Linked DNA regions of Pseudosulfitobacter pseudonitzschiae. The protein of the gene in region 1 interacts with the protein of each later gene in a pairwise test. Links are inferred from orthologs where the notes say so. Each region holds a gene or a part of one and is shown on either strand. Other genes may lie near its edges.

Region 1 (7,147 bases):
ATGGTCACGTCCGTGGACGGCCTGCCGCACCTGGATGTGGTGTTGGCCAATCCGCGTGTGGCGGTGTCGACACCACAGATATTCAAGGCCCTTACACACAAGGACAACGCGCCAATGCCACCCGTGCTGCCGGAATTTTTTGATGCCGCCGCGCTGTGCAACTGGTTGGCCGCGCAGCGTAACGATTTGCAGATCCCGGCCGAAGCCATCGCCCCGCAGATTGCTGAAACTTGTCAGACACTGGCCGCTTTATCCGGCTGCCTGCTGGCACGTATGTCCGGGTCTGGCGCAACCTGCTTCGGGGTTTTCAGTACAGCCGAGGAAGCGACCGAAGCCGCCGACCGTCTGGCAATTGTACAGCCCAACTGGTGGGTACGCGCAGGTCGATTGGGTGGAATGCAGCGCGTCGCCGCGCCGCAAGCTCTCTAGCTGATCCGGTCAACCACGAAGTCGGCCAGATCCACCAGCATGTCCTTGATGTCGTGGTCGGCTAGGGGGGCCAGCGACGCCTTGGCGCGGTCGGCCCATGCGATCGCATCCACGCGGGTCTCGGCCAGTGTGCCGTGTTTGTTCAGCAGCGCCAGCGCGTGTTCCAGATCACCGGCGTCCTGTTTTCCCTTTTCGATGGTGCGCACCCAAAAGGCCCGCTCGTCCGGCGTTGCTTTGGTCACGGCCTTGATCACCGGCAGGGTCAGCTTGCGTTCGCGGAAATCGTCACCGATGTTCTTGCCTGTCGCTTCGGACTGACCCTGATAGTCCAGCAGGTCATCGACAATCTGGAACGCCACGCCCAAAGCATCGCCGTAATCATACAGCGCCTTGACCGTCGCCGCGTCAGCATCTGCGATCACGCCACCCACTTCCATCGCCGCCGAGAACAGCGCTGCGGTCTTGCCCCGCACCACTTGCAAATAAACAGCTTCATCGGTCGCCAGATCCTGTGCGGCGGTCAGTTGCAACACTTCACCCTCGGCGATAGTGGCGGCGGCGTTGGACAGGATGCGCATTACCTCCATCGAGCCACATTCGGTCATCAACTGGAACGAGCGCGCAAACAGATAATCACCGACCAGCACGCTTGAGGTATTGTCCCACAGCAGGTTGGCTGTGGGCCGTCCACGGCGTTGTGCGCTTTCGTCCACCACATCGTCATGCAGCAGTGTGGCGGTATGGATAAATTCGACCGTGGCAGCCAGATGAATATGGTAAGCACCTGTATATCCACACAAATGTGCCGACGCAAGCGTTAGCATAGGGCGCAAACGCTTGCCGCCTGCACCCACCAGATGCGCCGTGACTTCTGGAATGCGCGGCGCGTGTTCCGAGGCCATTTTCGTGCGGATCAGCGTGTTGACCGCATCCATATCATCCGCCAGCCGTGCGGCCAGCCGGTCATGCGGTTTCAACCCCTGCTCGATGTTGTCCATATTGCCCCCGATGGCCCCTCGACATTAAGGCCAGCCTGCTCTTACATCCGTGGTTATGAAGGAACTTTTGCGTAGCAACGACCCGACGATCATCGCGTTTGCCTCGGCCCTACTGTCCGGCGAGGATATAGACTGCTTTGAATTGGACGTAAACATGAGCGTGCTCGAAGGCGGCATCGGGATTTTCCCGCGTCGACTGATGGTGCGCGCCGATGAACATGACGCCGCCACACGGGTCATGCGCGACAACGACATTCCGCTGGGATTGTGATCGAAGAATCCGAACTGACGCGTGACGCCTTTCTGGGTGGTCAGGTGATGCTGTGGCAGCCGCGCACCGGCTATCGCGCGGGGCTTGATCCGGTGTTGCTGGCAGCCAGCGTTCCGGCCCATGCGGGGCAGTCCGTGCTGGATCTGGGCTGTGGCGCAGGCGCTGCGGCCTTGTGTCTTGGGGCGCGCGTGCCGGGACTGGACCTGCACGGGGTCGAACGACAGCCCTATTATGCGGACCTGGCCAGACGCAACGGGTTGGACGTGACCTGTGCCGACCTGACCAAGCTGCCGATGCCACTGAAAGAACGTAGCTTTGATCATGTGATTGCCAATCCACCCTATTTCGATCGCGCAGCCAGCCGCCCGTCTCCCTACACGGGCCGCGAAGGGGCCTTGGGCGAGGATACAGCGCTGGAGGATTGGGTGCAGGTGGCCGCCAAACGGCTGCGTTATCGTGGCTTTGCCCACTTTATTCACCGCATGGCGCGGCTGCCGGACATTCTGGCAGGGATTCGGCCCGTCATGGGCAGTGTCGAAGTGCTGCCTTTTTCAGCGCGCCCCGGACGCGCCCCGGAACTGTGCATTATCCGCGCACGCAAAGGCGGGCGGGCAGAATTTCGCTTGCATTTTCCGCACCTTCTGCACCGCGGCGAAAGCCATTTGCGCGATGCAGAAAGCTATACTGCTGAAATAAAAGCGGTTCTGCGTGATGGGGCGGCGCTGGAATTTTAACCAGTGGTTCATACATCACAAGTCTATGATGCGTGTGCAGCGTGACAGGAATGTAAAATCGTGGTCTGCTACAGTTGTACTTGAACTAATGGAGGATTGCATGAGCCTGAACTCACATCTCAACGAGTTGAAGAAAAAGCACGAAAACCTGAGTAACGCGGTGGAAAAGGAACTGCGCGCACCGGGCGCGGACACGCTGAAAGTGGCCGAACTGAAAAGGCAAAAACTCCGTCTGAAAGAAGAAATTACGCGATTGTCGGCCTGACCCGACCTTTGCAAAGCTGGCGTGCGCTGGGATGACAGCGCCGCCGGTCACCTTTGAGTGGTCCGCAACGGACAGGATGTCCATTACATCAGTCACATAGGCGGCCCTTTCACGGACCGCCTTATTGTTTGTATGTCAGCGCTTTAGGGGCGTAGCATGACCTTGCCCGCGCGACCGGGGGTCAGCGCCGCAGTCATTGCGTCGGACAATTGGTCCAGCCCGTAGACGCCGCCGTCTTCCAACGTCAGTTCGCCTTTGGCGGCCAAAGTTACCAGTTCGGTGATCAACTGCATGCGCAGCGCAGGATCCATGTCGCTGCCGACTTTCGAACCCCAGAAGCCTTTGACAGTGATCTGCTTTATGATCAACGTGCCCGAGGACAATTCCAGTGGCGCCCCCGTGGCTGTACCAAACACCACCAATTCGCCGTTGCTGCCCAGCAGGTCGGTCAGATCGCTGGCCAGATCACCGCCGACAGAATCAATGGCCGAAACCGCACCGGCCTTGCCTACCAACGCCTGTGCCTTGGATTTCCAGTCGGCGTCAGAGGTGGACAGCACGTTGTCGATCCCCATGCTGGTCAGTTCGGTCACCGCTTCGTCGCGGCGCACAAGGTTCAGCAGATTGATGCCACGCGACTTGGCCAGAACGGCCATGATTTTACCCACGGCACCGTTAGCTGCAGTCTGTATGATCCAGTCGCCTTTTTCGGCCTGCAGCATGTCTAACAGTGAAATCGCGCTGAACGGCATGGCGATCAGTTGCGCGCCCATAGTGTCCGAGATGGTGGCGGGCAGGGGCAAAACGCCACCTGCGGGGGCGATGAAATAGTCGGCCCATGTGCCGTGAACGCCCGCGATGCTGACACGTTGGCCGATCAGTTCGGCGTCAACCCCGTCGCCGGCTGCTTCGATTGTACCGACCGCTTCGGAGCCGCCGATAGCGCCTGGCAGTTCGGGTTTGTAGCCATAATTCCCGCGAATGGTCCACAGATCATGGTTGTGGATCGGCGACAGCAGCGTCTTGATCCGGACCTCGCCAGCGGCGGGTTCGGGGGTGTTGATGGTTTTGGTTTCGAGCACGTCGGCGGGTTCACCAAAGGTGTCGTGGATTGCAGCTTTCATGGGAGATTCCTTATTTTTCAGTCTGTTCAGGTGAAAGGCGGCGCGTGGTGTCTTGCAACGCGTCGCGCAGGGCACTGTCTGTTTGAGACAGCTTTGACAGGATTGCGGCCCCCAGCCATTGCGCGTAAAGTACGCGGGCCGTGGCGTCGGGGTCGGGCAGGGCGTGCACAGTGCCATCGGCGGCTCCGGCGCGTAGCAAATCGGCGATGCGGGCGGTCATCTGGTCAACGCCTGCATCCAGAATCATGCGCATGTCGTTGGACAAATCTGCGATCTCGGCTGCCAGTTTCACGACCAAACAGCCTGATGCGATGCCGCTGGCCTTGTCGTTGTCCAGCCACGCAGTCCAATAGTTGCGCAGCTTGGCACCGGCCGTCCCCGCGCCATCGGCCAATGCGTCAAACCGGCCAAGATAGTCGTCGACATAGTCCTGCAACAGGGCGCATCCAAAGACCTCTTTCGACGCAAAGTAGTAGTAGAATGATCCTTTTGGCACGCCGCTGGCAGCGAGGATCTGGGACAGTCCCACGCCGCTAAAGCCACCGTGCAAGACCAGTTCACGCCCTGTTTCCAAGATGTGTTGGCGAGTTTGTTCTGATTTTCTTGGCTGTGTCATGCCCGTTAGATAGTAAGTAATAGACCGGTCGTCTAGTGATGGTGTTCAAAATATTTTGCGAGGTCAAAACAAAACCGGCGCGCCACTGGGGCGCGCCGGTTGCCGTAATTTCAGATCAGGTTAGACGAAGAACTGCGCACCGTTGGCCGAAATGGTCGAACCGTTGATGAATCCCGAATCGTCTGACGCCAGAAATACGACGCAACGTGCGATTTCTTCCGGTTCTCCCAGACGGCCTGTGGGGATTTGCGCGATGATCGATTCGCGGACTTTTTCCGGCACGGCCATGACCATATCGGTGCCGATATAGCCGGGGCAGATGGCGTTGGCGGTGATGCCTGCACGCGCGCCCTCTTGGGCCAGAGATTTGACGATGCCCAGATCGCCCGCCTTGGTCGCGGCATAGTTCACTTGTGCGAATTGCCCCTTTTGACCGTTGATCGAACTGATGACAATCACGCGGCCGAATTTGCGTTCACGCATACCGGGCCAGACGGGGTGAACGGTGTTGAAAACGCCTGTCAGGTTTGTATCGATAACCTCGTGCCAGTGTTCGGGGGTCATTTTATGGAACGGTGCGTCACGGGTGATGCCCGCGTTGGCAACCACAACGTCAACAGGACCAAGGTCGGATTCGACCTGCGCGATGCCCGCTTTGCTTTCGTCATAGTTGGCGACGTTCCACTTGTAGGTTTTGATACCGGATTCTTCAGTGAATTTTGCAGCGGCTTCGTCATTGCCTGCATAGGTTGCGGCGACGCTGTACCCTGCGTCTTTCAATGCTTGCGAAATGGCGGCGCCGATCCCGCGTGATCCTCCGGTAACAAGTGCAACTCTGGACATTATGTTTCTCCTCCTGATGGGCTTTGTTCTATTCTTGCGTGTATCCGCCTAGGGCGTCCATGCATCTACCGCGATAATTGTGACAAGGTTCTGTCAATTCGAGCATTGCATAAAACGCGGGGGCATAAGGCAAATTTTGCGCTTTTGGTGGATGTCGACCCCAAAGGGTGCATCCGGGTCACGCTGCGTGGTGCAGACGTCGATCTGATCGGTAAGCGCTGTTAGGATCGACATGTGTGTGACCTTAAGATTCCGCGACACTTGATGTGCCGCGAAATCTTGTTACCCATTTCACTTCATGCCCGCAACTATATTGCGCGGCATGTTTGAAATTAAGGGCGTTCGATGCACATTGCGACACCCATGCCGCCGCCGATGCACAGTGTAGCAAGGCCCTTTTTGGCACCACGGCGTTTCATTTCGAACACCAAAGTGTTCAGAATTCGCGCGCCAGATGCGCCGATGGGGTGGCCGATGGCGATGGCGCCGCCGTTGACGTTCACAATGGATGGATCCCAGCCCATATCCTTGTTCACGGCACAGGCCTGCGCGGCAAAGGCTTCGTTGGCTTCGACCAGATCCAGATCTTCAGCCTTCCAACCGGCCTTTTCCAAGGCTTTGCGCGAGGCAAAGATCGGGCCCGCGCCCATGATCTTCGGGTCAAGACCAACTGTGGCGTAGGATACGATTCGCGCCAGCGGCTCGATCCCGCGCTTTTCGGCGTTGTCGGCGGACATCAGCAACGCGCCAGCGGCACCGTCGTTCAGACCCGATGCGTTGGCAGCTGTCACCGATCCGTCCTTGGTGAAAGCGGGGCGCAGTTTTTGCATCGCTTCCATTGTGGCGCCGTGGCGGATGTATTCGTCACTGTCCACAACGATGTCTGCCTTGCGGCCTTTGACGGTAAAGGGGGTGATTTCGTCCTGAAACTTGCCCGCCTTCTGGGCCGCTTCGGCCTTGTTCTGCGATGCTACGGCGAATTCGTCCTGCTGGTCGCGGTTGATTTGCCATTTTTCGGCAACGTTCTCGGCGGTTTGACCCATGTGATAACCGTTGAACGCATCCCACAGACCATCGCGGATCATCGTGTCGATGTATTGCATGTCGCCCATTTTGTGACCCATACGTAGGTTTGCGGCGTGGGGGCTCATCGACATGTTTTCCTGACCGCCTGCGGCCACAATGCTGGCATCACCCAACTGGATGTGTTGCGCCGCCAAAGCGATGGCGCGCAGGCCGGAACCACACACCTGATTGATGCTCCATGCGGCGCTTTCGATTGGCAGGCCTGCATTGATATGTGCCTGACGGGCGGGATTCTGCCCTTGGGCGGCGGTCAGAACCTGACCCAGAATGGTCTCGCTGACCTCCGACTTGTCGATGCCGGCCCGCTCGACGATCGCCTCAAGTACAGCGGCGCCCAGATCGTGCGCGGGGGTGCCAGCAAAAGAGCCAGTAAAGCTGCCGACAGCGGTGCGTGCGGCAGAGGCGATGACGACGTTGGTCATGGAATGCATCCTCTTGTTGTTTGACGAAGGACGCATTGTCAGACCTGACCACATGCCATGTCTTGGCCCCTCGACTTATTGAATTGGATAAACCATTCGATCCATCGTCACAACGGATACCAAGTCGCATGTGCGATTGACGGTAATTTGTACATTGAAGACCACCGATTTCAGCCCGCAGCCCGGATTTCGGCAGGGGTTTTCCAGCCCGGTCGCGTGGTCGGGGCGCCGTGCAGGTAACCTTGCAAGCAGTCCACGCCCAGGCTGGCCAACACGTCGGCGTCCGCTTTGGTTTCGACAAATTCGGCCACGGTCATCATGTCGAAATGCTGTGCAATCGCTACCATAGAACGCACCAG
Region 2 (6,966 bases), 620 kb from region 1 along the record:
CGGCAAGCGCCACCCGTTGCACATCTGTCAGCCCCTGCGTCAAACGCGACAGCAGGCCGGGAGCAGACCAAGCCACTGCGCCGTCCAGCCGTTGTGCCAGCGCCAACATTCCCCCGCGATCCAACAGCAAATACCCCAGCGGCGTACGCACCAACGCAAAGGCAGGCACATCATCACCCACCAACCTGCGCAAATAGGCCATCTCGACACGATCCACACCCGTCAAAACACGCCCGGCCCGACGCACAAGTCGCGTCAGATCCAGCAGGCGCGCTGGCGGGTTATTTGTCAAAGTGCCCAGTTTGGTGCCATCTCCATGCATCGGCGATCATGGTGTTCAGATTTGATCGGTCGGGCTTCCAGCCCAGTTCCGCCTTGGCGCGGGACGAACCCGACACCAGCTTGGTTGCGTCACCCGCACGCCGCGCACCTTCGTTGATCGGCACCGCACGGTTGGTTACGGCGCGCGACTGGTCAATAACCTCGCGTACAGAAAAGCCGCAGCCGGTGCCCAGATTGAACACCCGACTGCCTTTGCCATCCTGCAACCACTTCAAACCCAGAACATGCGCATCCACCAGATCGCAGACATGCACGTAATCACGGATGCAGGTGCCGTCGGGTGTATCATAATCGGTGCCAAAGATGGTCAGTGCGTCACGTTTACCGTCGATGGCATCCAGCATCAGCGGGATCAGGTGCGTCTCGGGCTGATGGAATTCGCCTACCTCGCCTTCGGGGTCGGCACCAGCCACATTGAAATAGCGATAGATCACATGGCGCAACCCGTGCGCCGCCTCAAAGTCGCGCAGGATGTCTTCGATGGCACGTTTGGACGCGCCATAGGCGTTGATCGGATACTGATCACTGTTTTCGTCCAACACCACATTGTCCTGATCGCCGTAGGTGGCGCAGGTAGAGGAGAACACAAAATTCATACAGGCTGCATCAACTGCCGCCTCGATCAGGTTCAGCGAACCGCCGACATTGTTGCGCCAGTACCGGCCCGGCTGCGACATGCTTTCGCCCACCTGACTAAGGGCGGCAAAGTGCATGACTGCAACGGGTTCATATTTGGCAAAAACTTCATCCAGCCGCGTCCGGTCAAGCAAGTCGCCCTTTTCAAACGGGCCAAACTTGACCGCATCCTGCCAACCGGTCACCAGATTGTCGTAGGTGACTGGCACAAAGCCCGCCTTGCGCAGTGCCTTGCAGGCGTGCGCCCCGATATAGCCCGCACCGCCTGTTACCAATACGTGATTGTCCAATTGCACCCCCGGCCCGCGTTATTCTGCGGCCTTATCCATGTTCACAATGTCACGGATGTACGCATAAAGATCATCCCGCAATTCCTCACGCGCCAGACCAAAGGAAACCGTGGCCTGAAGGAAGCCGGACTTGGACCCACAGTCAAAGCGCTGCCCGCGAAAACGGAAACCGTACACAGCCTTGTCCTGCGAGATTTCGTCCGCAATAGCGTCGGTCAGCTGGATTTCACCACCCGCACCCGATTTGATCCGGTTAAGGTTGGACAGAACGTTCGGGGACAGGATGTAACGGCCAATAACCGCCAGATTGGACGGGGCGGTTCCGGGCGCAGGTTTTTCGACCATGCTTTTGACCTTGACCAGATCGCCCATGTCTTCGCTGGTTTCTAGGACCCCATAGGAAGAAGCCTTTTCGGGCGGCACTTCCATTGCGGCAACAATACTGCCACCGGTCTCCTCATAGGCCTCGACCATCTGCTGCAAGCAGGGCTTTTCGGCGGCGATGACATCGTCGGGCAGGATCACGGCAAAGGGTTCATTACCCACCAGACGGCGCGCGCACCAGACCGCGTGACCAAGACCCAGCGCCTTGTGCTGGCGGATATAGGCGATGGCGCCCGAATCCATGTTGGTGCCCTTAAGAATTTCCAAAAGCTCGGTTTTGCCTTTTTTGCGCAGCTCTTGTTCCAACTGGGGCGCGTGGTCAAAGTAATCCTCAAGCGCGCCTTTGCCACGCGAGGTAACAAAAATGAATTCTTTAATACCGGCAGCCCGTGCTTCGTCGATCGCATATTGGATTAGCGGACGGTCGACCAATGTCATAATTTCTTTTGGAACCGATTTTGTCGCTGGCAAAAAACGTGTGCCCAAACCCGCCACCGGAAAAATGGCTTTAGTTACTTTTTTTCTCATACTTAGTTCCCATAATGTTCGCACAGGCTGGCGTCGGTTGAAGTAACATAACAGATACGAGAATTGCGCCGTTAACCCAGCCTCGCCTTATGTCCGCCCTGTGCAATTGACCAGCTATTCAAATTCTGCACGAATTCCCACCTCTTTTAAACAGCTCCACCGCGAATTGCCGCAATTCTCGAAACTTCTGCGGAGAACCGCTTAGCAAAGCGCCACGGGCGCAACGCGGACTGGTTGCGATCGCTTTTTCCGAACAGGCCTCCGCACTGTTCCCAATATCCGTCCGGATGAAAACATGCCTGATGATACAACGCCGTATGTGTCAAAATGATCAAGGTGACCACTTGGTTGTCTTTCACCCTACGCACTGCGTCTGTGCGCGCCTTGGCCGCGCCAAAACTGCGAGTTGCGATGTAGGTCGGTGCCTTCGTCAAAGGTGCGATTCGCTTGAACGGAGCATTGGGCACATCGGCAACAAAGCCATCGCCCAGTCCCCGTGAAATGCCCTGCCCGTAACCCTGATCCAGCCGTGCGATCAACGTGGTAACGGCGTGAGGTTCGATATGGCCGCTGACCATCAGACGGATGGCACGCCCACGCTCGGATTTCCGGATAGCGCGCCAGTGATCAAGGCGTTTTTCGCGGGGAATAAATTTACGCTGAAACACGGCCCAACTGGCCCCGATGTCGAACAGGTCGGTCGGCACACGGTCGGCACGGCGCAGTTTGTTTGCGGCAAAGCCGTGATGCACCTGCGCTCGCGGCACAATGGCACAGGCGTGCCCTGCCTTGGCCAGTCGCATGTTCAAATCGGTTTCATCCAGAAAATAGTGATAGGCAGGGTCAAATCCGCCCAACTCCACCAGCACATCGCGGCGCACCGCCATATTGGTGCCTTCGGTCTTTGCGGCCCTCTCGGACGTGGGCTGCACCACAACCGGGTCCAGCCCCGAGACAGGCAAATCCATCGTCTCGCCCGTCGCGTTCAGCGTGCGGCCCTTCCACTGATAGGAAATCCCGTTGCGACCGCGCACGTATCCGCCCGCAACCACGACACCACCCTGCTGCATCGCCTGTGTCAGATGGGTCAGCCACGTAGGTTCCGGCACCGCATCGTCATCGACAAAGGCCACGATGTCGCCCGCTGCGGCCGAAATACCCACATTGCGCGCCGCCGATATATTCGCCTCGTCAAACCCAATAATCTTGATCTGTTTGGCAAATGGCAGCGCTTCCGCCGCTGCAACGCCTGCGGGGTCTGCCACCACCACAATCTCGAACGGATCATAGTGCAGTTGCATACATCCCGTCAGACATAGGCTTAGCGCATCCGGTCGACCGCGGCTAACAATAACCACGCTGACCGGCAGTTGGGTCATTCCAGACCCATTTCAGCCATCATTTTCTCGATGCGGGGCACGTCTTCGGGGTTGTTCAGCTCCCAGAACTGGCGTCCGCGTGCATCGACTTCGACACATAAAACCGCGCCGCCACTTTCCATAAAGCGCAACTGCTCCAACCCTTCTAGTTGCTCCAGCGGGCCAACTGTCCAACCGGGATAGGCCGCCAACGCCGCCGGGCGATATGCATAGACACCAACGTGGTGAAACACCGGTGTCTCGGCAGCATCATCCGCGAAACTCGTGCCAATATAGGGGATCACTTCCTTGCTGAAGTACAGCGCCTTGCGGTTGCCGTCGAAAACCGCAGTAGTGCCACCAACGCGGCCCGCTTTGCGATCCACCAAAAAGCCGTTCAACGTCGCACCGTCACAGCGCAAAACCGGCGTAGCGATGTCGGCATCCTGCGAGGCCTGCATTGCCTCGATCAGCGCCTCAACGAACCAGGACGGCGTCAGGGGCGCATCGCCTTGAAGGTTCACAACCACATCATAGCCACCGCCCAAAACCGCATGCGCCTCGGCGCAGCGTTCGGTGCCATTGGCGCATTCGGGCGCTGTCATCACGACCTCGGCCCCGAAAGCCTGCGCAGTTTGCGCGATCCGGTCATCATCCGTGGCCACAACCACGCGGTCCACACCTTGCACCGACATGGCTGCGCGCCAGCTGCGTTCGATTAACGTGGACGCAACGCCGCTGGCCCCTGTCAGCGCCACCAAAGGCTTGCCGGGGTAGCGGGTCGAAGCGTAGCGGGCAGGGATGACAACCAGAACCGACATCAGGCGGACTTCAACGCCACTGTAGGCGAGTAGGCGATAAAGAACGGGTTTTCATAGCCGTCTTTGCCATAGGTCAGATCGCTGTGGTCATCAAAGCGCACAACCTTGCCGCCCGCGCCCAAAAGAACGGCGTGTCCTGCGGCGGTGTCCCACTCCATCGTGCGGCCCAGACGGGGATACAAGTCTGCTTCGCCTGTGGCGATCAGGCAGAATTTCAGCGACGAACCGGCAGAAGTCATGTCTTTGACAGCGTATTTGTTGATGTACTCGTCGGTTGCCTGATCGCGGTGCGATTTCGAAGCCACAATCATCAGCGCATCATTGTCCGGCTTGGATACGGTCAGGGGCGTCAACGAACCTATAAGATCTTTTTGAAAGGGGCCTGCTTCTTCAACAGCCTGGCCATTGGCCTGCGTAAAGAACATCCGATTCTTGGCAGGGGCATAAACCACGCCGCGTGTCGGCTTGCCGCCTTCGATCAATGCAATGTTCACAGTAAAATCGCCGCGACGGTGGACAAACTCCTTGGTGCCATCCAGCGGATCGACAATCAGAAATGTGTCGCCCGAGGTGTCATGAGTGGCCGATTGCTCCTCGGTCACCAGCATCACGTCGGGAAAGGTTTCGCGCAAACCGTCCGAGATGATCGCATCGGCAGCTTCATCGGCGGCGGTTACGGGGCTGTTGTCCGACTTGGTTTTCACCTCGAAATCGTCAGCCTCGTAAATCTCCATGATCTTGTCGCCCGCCTCAAGCGCCAGCCTGCGCATCAATGGCACCAATGTCTCGTAGTTCATGAAATTGTTCCCTTGCTCGGCCCAGATTGAAATGCGTGCGGTATCACCTTATGGTGTGGAGGTAACGGAACGGCAAGAATTCCCTGCGACTTTTGCACCATCAGAGGCACAACGGCACATGTTCCAATCTACGCGCAAGCCGCAGTCAGGCTTTGGCACAGCGATCCTGATAGCCGAACTGGTTTATCATTCGATTGTGCGAAACGTCCGCAAGACGCACAACAATGCATTTATGGCCATCGGCATGAACATGCTACAGGCCGTGATCTTTGTGTTGGCCTTCTATGTGATGTTCTCGGTTCTGGGTTTGCGTGGCTCCGCGCTTCGCGGCGATTTTCTGGTTTACATCATGTCGGGGATCTTCCTTTACATGACCCACACTAAAACGCTGGGCGCGGTCGTAGGCTCGGAAGGGCCGGCAAGTCCGATGATGCAACACGCGCCGATGAACACGATCATTTCGATTGCATCGGCGGCGCTGGGCACACTGTATATCCAGGTGCTGTCGCTGTTCATGATCCTGTTCATCTATCACGTGGCCTTTGTCCCGCTTGAGATCGACAAACCGATTGCCGCCTTTGGCATGTTGCTGCTGGCATGGTTTACTGGCCTTGCGCTGGGGCTGGTGCTGTTGTCGATCAAACCCTGGTTTCCGAATTTTGTGAGCATTTTCACAACCATCTACCAACGCGCCAACATGATCGCGTCGGGCAAGATGTTTGTGGCCAATACTCTGCCCAGTTTCATGCTGGCGATGTTTGACTGGAACCCACTGTTTCACTGCATCGATCAGGCGCGCGGCTTTGCCTTCATCAATTATGCACCGCGCTACAGCAGCATCGAATACCCGATATACGTGGGCATCGTATTGGTGATGATCGGCCTGATGGGCGAATTCTACACCCGCCGCCACGCCTCGCTTAGCTGGGGCGCGCGGCGATGATGCGGGCGTTGGCCACCGGACTGGCCCTTTTATTTTGGTTGGCACAAGCGTGCTGGGCCTTTGATCTGCCTGCGCTTTATCGGGTCATCGACGTGGCAGAAGCCGATGTGCTGAACGTCCGCACAGAACCCACAGTTCAAAGCGCCATCACAGGAGAGCTTTTGCACAACGAATCCGGTGTCGAGGTCGTGGCCCTTTCGGGCAATGGCAGATGGGGCCGCGTCAATGTTGGCGAAACTTCGGGCTGGGCGGCGATGCGATTCTTGCAACCTATCAACACTCCAACCCGCCCGCTGCGCGCAGAGTGCTTTGGGACCGAACCATTTTGGAGCCTGTCGCTGGACGCCACCCATATCTTTCGCGAACCCCAGAACGGTTCGCTGCCCTACCGAGCCACAGCCGAATTGACCTCGCCGAGTAACACCAACAGCATCGCCATTCTGGGCCATAATCCCCAAAGCCGGATGGTTGCGACCGTGGATGCCACCCAATGCTCGGACGGTATGTCGGATCGCGCTTATGGCCTGAGCATCGGGCTGGTGCTGATCGGTGGCGATGACCCCCGCTATCTAACCGGTTGCTGCTCACTCGCACCCTAATCCACTACGCGCAGTGTCAGGTTGATCCGCCCGCCTTTGGGCAGCAATGACCCCACACCAAATTTGATCCGGTCCACCCCGTGATAGGTCAGCCGCGCAGCGCCGCCCAACACCACTACATCTCCACTTTCCAACCAGATCGATTCGGTTTTGCCGCCGCGCGTCCGGTTGCCAACGCGAAACAGACCCGGATCGCCCAGCGAAACCGACACCACCGGCCATGAAAAATCAGCTTCGTCGCGATCTTGATGCAACCCCATGCGTGCGC

What was found. The genes of interacting proteins can lie anywhere in the genome.
Region 2: the proteins of SULPSESMR1_RS12045 (region 1) and SULPSESMR1_RS15300 interact in binary tests that used the Escherichia coli proteins (3 or more experiments, as listed by UniProt). The link is inferred for Pseudosulfitobacter pseudonitzschiae from one-to-one orthologs.

The regions. Positions count from the first base shown.
Region 1 is NZ_CP022415.1:2,477,859-2,485,005, reverse strand. What follows is about bases 2,635-5,380. They hold SULPSESMR1_RS12045 (TetR/AcrR family transcriptional regulator), read right to left. Parts: upstream 4,438-5,380; coding sequence 3,832-4,437; downstream 2,635-3,831. Other genes in these bases: phbB (acetoacetyl-CoA reductase), read right to left, coding at 4,558-5,280; SULPSESMR1_RS12050 (zinc-binding dehydrogenase), read right to left, coding at 2,841-3,821; SULPSESMR1_RS12055 (YdcH family protein), read left to right, coding at 2,635-2,697. Outside these bases: SULPSESMR1_RS12075 (4-(cytidine 5'-diphospho)-2-C-methyl-D-erythritol kinase), read left to right, coding at 1-429; SULPSESMR1_RS12070 (polyprenyl synthetase family protein), read right to left, coding at 426-1,427; SULPSESMR1_RS12065 (DUF2007 domain-containing protein), read left to right, coding at 1,483-1,698; SULPSESMR1_RS12060 (tRNA1(Val) (adenine(37)-N6)-methyltransferase), read left to right, coding at 1,746-2,432; more of SULPSESMR1_RS12055, read left to right, coding at 2,533-2,634; SULPSESMR1_RS12035 (acetyl-CoA C-acetyltransferase), read right to left, coding at 5,613-6,788; SULPSESMR1_RS12030 (EAL domain-containing protein), read right to left, coding at 6,959-7,147. UniProt on the Escherichia coli protein: Involved in response to both electrophiles and reactive chlorine species (RCS). Represses the transcription of the nemRA-gloA operon by binding to the NemR box.
Region 2 is NZ_CP022415.1:3,100,951-3,107,916, forward strand. What follows is about bases 2,458-5,437. They hold SULPSESMR1_RS15300 (3-deoxy-manno-octulosonate cytidylyltransferase), read right to left. Parts: upstream 4,360-5,437; coding sequence 3,556-4,359; downstream 2,458-3,555. Other genes in these bases: SULPSESMR1_RS15295 (glycosyltransferase family 2 protein), read right to left, coding at 2,458-3,559; cysQ (3'(2'),5'-bisphosphate nucleotidase CysQ), read right to left, coding at 4,359-5,156; SULPSESMR1_RS15310 (ABC transporter permease), read left to right, coding at 5,275-5,437. In the rest of the region: SULPSESMR1_RS15280 (glycosyltransferase), read right to left, coding at 1-292; UDP-glucose 4-epimerase GalE, read right to left, coding at 282-1,268; UTP--glucose-1-phosphate uridylyltransferase GalU, read right to left, coding at 1,287-2,180; more of SULPSESMR1_RS15295, read right to left, coding at 2,327-2,457; more of SULPSESMR1_RS15310, read left to right, coding at 5,438-6,099; SULPSESMR1_RS15315 (COG3650 family protein), read left to right, coding at 6,096-6,698; SULPSESMR1_RS15320 (alpha-ketoglutarate-dependent dioxygenase AlkB family protein), read right to left, coding at 6,695-6,966. UniProt on the Escherichia coli protein: Activates KDO (a required 8-carbon sugar) for incorporation into bacterial lipopolysaccharide in Gram-negative bacteria.